Linked DNA regions of Methylomonas sp. 11b. The protein of the gene in region 1 interacts with the protein of each later gene in a pairwise test. Links are inferred from orthologs where the notes say so. Each region holds a gene or a part of one and is shown in the gene's direction. Other genes may lie near its edges.

Evidence for each region.
Region 2: the proteins of METH11B_RS0105010 (region 1) and hypB interact in binary tests that used the Escherichia coli proteins (3 or more experiments, as listed by UniProt). The link is inferred for Methylomonas sp. 11b from one-to-one orthologs.

What each region holds. Positions count from the first base shown.
Region 1 is NZ_KI911557.1:1,084,916-1,088,080, reverse strand. What follows is about bases 156-2,997. They hold METH11B_RS0105010 (FKBP-type peptidyl-prolyl cis-trans isomerase), read left to right. Parts: upstream 156-1,259; coding sequence 1,260-1,736; downstream 1,737-2,997. Other genes in these bases: METH11B_RS0105005 (TolC family protein), read right to left, coding at 1,801-2,997; greB (transcription elongation factor GreB), read right to left, coding at 710-1,201; METH11B_RS29375 (hypothetical protein), read right to left, coding at 539-703; METH11B_RS0105025 (gamma-glutamylcyclotransferase family protein), read right to left, coding at 156-542. In the rest of the region: dtd (D-aminoacyl-tRNA deacylase), read right to left, coding at 1-135; more of METH11B_RS0105025, read right to left, coding at 132-155; more of METH11B_RS0105005, read right to left, coding at 2,998-3,165. UniProt on the Escherichia coli protein: Folding helper with both chaperone and peptidyl-prolyl cis-trans isomerase (PPIase) activities. Chaperone activity prevents aggregation of unfolded or partially folded proteins and promotes their correct folding.
Region 2 is NZ_KI911557.1:3,812,526-3,815,794, forward strand. The notes cover bases 324-3,269. They hold hypB (hydrogenase nickel incorporation protein HypB), read left to right. Parts: upstream 324-1,360; coding sequence 1,361-2,179; downstream 2,180-3,269. Other genes in these bases: METH11B_RS0118320 (nickel-dependent hydrogenase large subunit), read left to right, coding at 324-1,000; hypA (hydrogenase maturation nickel metallochaperone HypA), read left to right, coding at 1,020-1,361; METH11B_RS0118335 (HypC/HybG/HupF family hydrogenase formation chaperone), read left to right, coding at 2,209-2,436; hypD (hydrogenase formation protein HypD), read left to right, coding at 2,433-3,269. In the rest of the region: more of METH11B_RS0118320, read left to right, coding at 1-323. UniProt on the Escherichia coli protein: Involved in the maturation of [NiFe] hydrogenases. Required for nickel insertion into the metal center of the hydrogenase. Exhibits a low intrinsic GTPase activity, which is essential for nickel insertion.

The sequences.
Region 1 (3,165 bases):
CAAGCGGTCGGCTTGCTTGGGCGTATCAGTTTTTTCGACCGCTACCAGCGCCATGATGCCGGTGCCGATCACGCCGATGTCGATACCGTTTACCGTGACTTTGGCTTGGGTCACGCGCTGGATAATGCTGATCATGTGTGTTCCTGCAAATAGTTTAGGTAGTCGCCGCTGTGGATGCGCATTAGTTCGTTCACGGGACGATTGTAAAGATAGGTCCAAGCCAAAACGGATTGTCCATCCGGCAAACTTACCTGTAGTTCACGGCGGATATATTCGTGCGGCTGCGGAAAATCTGAAGCGCATTCTTCGTAAATATCCAGAGCCGACAGCGTGTGCTCGGAGTTTTGCATCAGATACAGTTCGCCTTTGACCAGCTTTGTTCCGCCAGCAATAGCGCCCGGATAAGCATCAATTTCGTATAGTTCGCCGTGGATAAATGCATCGCCGATGTAATCGCAATCTGCGAGAAACGGGTGTTGGATTTGATTTTGACGGCTTCGGCGCAGTGTGCCGTAGACAAACAGGTATTGCGGTTCTGTCATGAATAAATTCGGTCGACCAAGTCCTTGAACCAGCGTGGGCGAAAGGCCACGATATAAAGCAGGGTCAAACCCATCAGCGGAACCGGACCAATTTCGACAATAGTCAATAACAGAATGAAGACAAACCACTTTAAACGGGCAAACGAGGCTTGTTTACTCATGCTATTTCAGTAACGAATGGCGGTGATGTAATAACGCGTTTCTTGCTCGGCGTGTCGGACGGTTATTTCGTCGTCCAGCATCTTCTTCAATAAGGCCGTCGCCAAAGGCGAGTCTAGGCTGATCAAGCCGCCGGTGGTGTCAATTTCGTCAGCACCGACGATGCGATAAGTGATTTCCTGCCCGTCCATCGATTCCAAAGTCACCCAGGCGCCGAAAAACACTTGATTACGATTGGCCGGCTTCTCGGATACCACGGTCAAAGATGGCAAACGTTTTTGGAGATAATGAATGCGCCGGTCAATTTCCCGCAGTTCCTTTTTCCGGTAGATATACTCGGCGTTCTCCGAGCGATCACCTTCTGCGGCAGCGGCTGACAGCGCAATGGTGACATCTTTACGCCGTTCCCAGAGCTGTTTTAGCTCGGTTTCTAGGGTGCGATAGCCTTCGGCGGTGATGTACGGCGAAGATTTAGGGCGGGGCGGTCGCCAGCGTGACATGTTTTTTCGGGGAAAAGGTTATATGATGTCGGCTTTTTTTCATCCAGCGAAGACGCTTATGCAAATCACAGACAAAACGGCTGTTTCCATCCATTATACCTTAACCAACCAAGACGGTGAGCAGCTGGATAGTTCCAGAGGCGAAGAGCCGTTGTTGTATTTGCATGGCGCGGGCAACATTATTGCGGGTTTGGAAGCTGCTTTACACGGCAAGCAAGCAGGCGATAAATTCAACGTCACTATAGCGGCCGATCAGGCTTACGGTGAAGTGTCCGAAGAAATGATCCAAGTGGTATCCAAAAAAATGTTCGACGGTATGGATATCGATATTGGCATGCAGTTTCATGCCGACGTTAGCCACGGCCCCGGCATCATCACCATCGTCGAAATCGACGGCGACGATGTTACCATCGACGGTAACCATCCTTTAGCCGGCGAAGACTTGACCTTTGATGTGGAAGTTATCGATGTCAGGCCGGCGACAGCCGATGAAGTGGCCCACGGCCATATCCATGGCTCAGGTTGTCATCACTAGCAGCTGCCCCTTAGCTGCAAATCAGTAAGCGGTAAACGCGCTGCTTTTATCGCTTACCTAGCACCTAATGAGGGGTGGTGTTCAGGCCCAAATCCACCCGGCTATGCCCCAGCAAGGTGCCGGTAGCAAACGCCAAATCTATCATCGACACTTGATAGTCGCCGATGGCCCGCACTTCGCGCAGCTGAGCCTCGCCAAGCCTAGTTAGGGTTTCCAGCACCTCCGTCATGGTGCGCAAGCCTTCCTTAAATTGCTTGAGCTCGGCATCGTAATTCAAGCCGGCCAGCACCACGTTTTGGCGGGTGGCTAAAATGCGTTGCCAGTTCTGGCTCATTTGATCCAGTGAGTCGTAGATTTCCCGGCGTACGCTCAATTCGCGTAGTTGTTGGGTGGTCAGACGCTGCATGCGCTCCTGCACGGCCCGGTCCAGACGCGCCCGGCGCAGTTCGTTACTAAGTGGGATTTCCACGCGTAAGCCCACCGACCAATCCGAATAATTGCCGCTCAAGGTCTGATCGAAAGCGCCGCCGTAGGACGACGTGTCGCGGCCCAGCGCGGCGTAGTTGTAATCCAGCATGAACATCGGCAAGGTTTGATTGCTGAGATAATCGATTTTGGTCAAATCGGCGGCCAGCTTTAATTCCAGTTCCAGCAATTCCAAACGGCCGTCCAAGGCGCGTTGTGCCAGCTGCTCGCGGTCCAGATTAAATTCCAGCAGGGTCGGCGAGGTATCGGGGATCAGCAGGGTTTGCGAGTCCAGGTCCAGACCGGGTGCGTTCAATAATAATTTCAGCTGGCGCTGGCGGGTTTTTAAGCTGGTTTCGGCGATGATCAGCGACTCCAGGCGTTCGGCCACGCCGATTTCCGCACGGTTGATTTCCACGCTGGCGGTCAAACCTTCCGCCACCCGTTTTCTCACCATGTTCAGGTTGTTCGAGGCGTTTTCGTACTGTTGGCGGCGCACGTCCAACTCGCCCCAGGCGACATACAGGCTCCAATATGCGCGTTCGACCATCGCCAACACTCGAATCGCCTGCAAGCGGGTTTTTACGTCTACCGCTTGTTGTTCGTAACGGGCGATGCGGATCCCTGCTACGTTATTGGAAATACCGGCGTCACGCAGCAAGGGCTGGCTGATGGAGAAGCGCAGCGCATTTTGATATTGGTCGGAAGCGACGCCGCGAAACTGGCGTTTGCCGTCGAACGGCGAGCTGACGGTCACTTTTGCGCCGGTACGCAATGGGATGACGATGCCGGCTTCCATGTCCAATACTTCGGTCTCCTGCGGCACGGCGGTGAGTTTGTCGATTTCATTCTTCAGCGGCGAAGTGGGATCGACCGGGGTGAAACTGACCACATCCAGATTTTGCGCGGGTGTGTTTTTCTTACCGTATTTGGCCTTGGCAAAGATCAAATCGTCGAATTTGGC
Region 2 (3,269 bases), 2.7 Mb from region 1 along the record:
TAGCAATGCTCAGGCTTACGCCGCATTACTGGCTTGTCGCGCCACGCTGAGCTTGGACGCCGAGCCGGAAGCGGATGCCGCTCGGGAATGTTTGCTGCAACTGGAAACGGTCCGCGAACACGCTTGGCGGATATTACTGGATTGGCCGGTTTTGCTGGACCAGCCTGCCGATAAGATCGCGCTTGCGGCGCTTTTAAAATTGGATAGACAGTTCAAATCGTGTTTATTTAAAGATGGCGAGGCGTTTAAGCTGGATAGCCAGTTGCAGATCGACGGACCGTTTTTGCAGACTTTGCTTGTTGAATTGACCAGCTTGATTGATCAAGCGATTTTTGCTGGTGGCCTCAGCGGATTTCTGGCGATTTCGGACGAAGCGCATTTGCGCGACTGGTTGGATGAAAATACAGGATTGGCAGCGCAACTATTGAATGCCGTATATCAACGCGATTGGCCGGCGCTGGGGAGCAGCCTTGTGGTGGGTTTGCCGGAATTGGATCCGGCAGAACTGGACAGGCAGATGCAAAACACAGATCCTTTGGGCTTCTGTCGGACGCCGCAGTGGCAGGGTTGCTGTTTTGAGACGACGCCTTTGAGTCGTCAGCAAGCGTCACCCTTGCTCGCGGATTTGCATAGCCGTTACGGCAATGGTTTGTTGCTGCGCTGTGTTGCCGTGTTAATGGAAGTGGCAGTAATCCCGCGGGGAATAAGCTCAATGGCTGGCATGATGTCGGCATACGCGGCTGATGACGTTGGCTTGGCGCAAGTCCAAGCCGCGCGCGGCTTATTGATTCATCGCCTGGAGTTGCGTCAAGGCAGGGTGTACGATTACCGCATAGTGGCTCCGACCGAATGGAATTTTCACCCCGATGGTGTGTTGGCCCAAAGTTTAAAGTCTTTGCAAGCGGACGCTGTCGATGGCTTGCGGCAGCAGGCGGAATGGCTGATTAACGCGGTGGACCCCTGTGTGCAATACCGACTGGTGTTAACGCCGGAAAACTGAAATTTACAGAGCAATCATCATGCACGAAATGTCGCTCTGCGAGAGCGTGTTACAGATTATCGAACAACAGGCCAAGGCCCAGCAATTTGCCAAAGTCAAAACCGTGTGGCTGGAGATTGGCGCTTTGTCCGGTGTGGAGCCGGATGCGATGCGGTTTAGTTTTGAAGTGGTGATGCAAGGTTCGCTCGCAGACCAGGCCCGCTTGGAGATTATCGACGTGCCGGGTGTGGCTTGGTGCATGCCCTGCGGCTGTGAGGTGCTGGTGCGACAGTTATACGACGAATGCCCGCACTGCGGCAGTCATCAATTACAAATCGTCGACGGCGATCAAATGCGAATTAAAGAACTGGAGGTAGAGTAATGTGCGGCGTATGCGGCTGCGGCGAGGGCCCTATTCACTCGCACGACGAACCACACGATCACGAGCATGCTCATGATCACAGCCATGACCACGGACATCATCGTCACGAACATACTGCAGAACATTCTCATGCGCCAGGTTTGACGCAGGCACGGATGGTACAGATTGAGCAGGATATTCTGGCTAAGAACAATCGTTATGCCGACGAAAACCGCCGCTATTTCAGTGAACGCGGCATGCTGGCTTTGAATCTGGTGTCCAGTCCCGGCTCCGGCAAAACCACGCTCCTGACCGAAACCATTCTGCGGTTGAAAGAGGAGTTAAGCATCGCGGTGATCGAAGGCGACCAACAAACCGCCCGCGATGCCGACCGCATTCGCGCTACCGGCGTGCCGGCACTGCAAATCAATACCGGCAAGGGCTGCCATTTGGACGCGCATCGGGTGGGTCACGGTTTGGAAAGTTTGAATCTACCCGAGCATAGCCTGCTGTTTATCGAAAACGTCGGTAACTTGGTGTGCCCATCGGCCTTTGACTTGGGTGAGGCGCATAAAGTGGTGATCCTGTCGGTCACCGAGGGCGAAGACAAGCCAATCAAATACCCGGATATGTTTCACGCCGCCGACTTGATGATCTTAAACAAAACTGATCTGCTGCCTTATTTGGATTTCGACAGTGCTCAATGCATCCAATATGCGAAGCAAGTTAACCCACGCATCAAGGTGTTGTCCTTATCGGCGAAGACCGGTGAGGGCATGGAAAACTGGTTGACCTGGTTGCGCGCGGAGATGGCCTTGCAGCGGATAGCGTATGCTTAACCGACGTTGCCGCAAATTTTAATACCGCTATGTGCTTAGCCCTACCTGCCCAAATTACCGATATTGATTTTGCGACCCAGATGGCGACGGTGTCGGTGGACGGCGTCAAGGTGGAAGTGTCGTTGGCTTTGGTGGATGATGTGAAAGTCGGCGATTACGTGCTGGTGCACGTCGGTTACGCGCTAAACAAGATCGACGAGGACGAAGCCCTGAAAACCTTGGCATTGTTTGCCGAAGCGGGTCTAAGCGCATCATGAAGTACATCGACGAATTCCGTCAGCATGATGTAGCAAAGCAATTGGCGCAGGTCATTGCCCAAACCGTTAATCCAGATCGGCATTACCGGCTAATGGAGTTTTGCGGCGGCCATACCCATGCGATTTTTCGTTACGGCGTGCAGGATTTAATGCCGAGCAATGTCGAGTTCATTCACGGCCCCGGCTGCCCGGTGTGTGTGTTGCCGACGGGACGCATCGACAACGCGATTCAATTGGTGGAACAGCACGACGTAATCCTCTGCACTTATGCCGATCTGATGCGAGTGCCGGGTGGCGGCAGGCAAAGTCTGATGAAAGCCAAAGCGGCCGGCGGCGATATTCGAATGGTTTATTCCACCCAAGACGCCTTGAAAATCGCCCGGGATAACCCGGACCGGCAAGTCGTGTTTTTTGCGATTGGCTTTGAGACCACCACCCCGCCCACAGCCGTTGCCATCAAACAGGCACAGACCGAAGGGCTGACTAATTTCTCGGTGTTTTGCAACCATGCACTCACCCCGTCAGCAATGCAGGCTATTTTGGATGCGCCGGAGCCGGTGGCTATCGACGCTTTTCTTGGCCCCTCGCATGTGAGCAGCGTGATCGGTAGCAAACCCTACGAAATCTTCTCTGAACATTACGCCAAGCCCATTGTCATCGCCGGTTTCGAACCGCTGGATGTGATGCAGTCGTCCTTGATGCTGATTCGGCAATTGAACGATGGCCGGCATGAAGTGGAAAACGAATACAGCCGGGCGGTGACGCGCGACGGCAACGTTAAAGCCCAAGCCTTGATGGCCGAGGTGTTTGAGTTGCGTCCGCAATTTGAATGG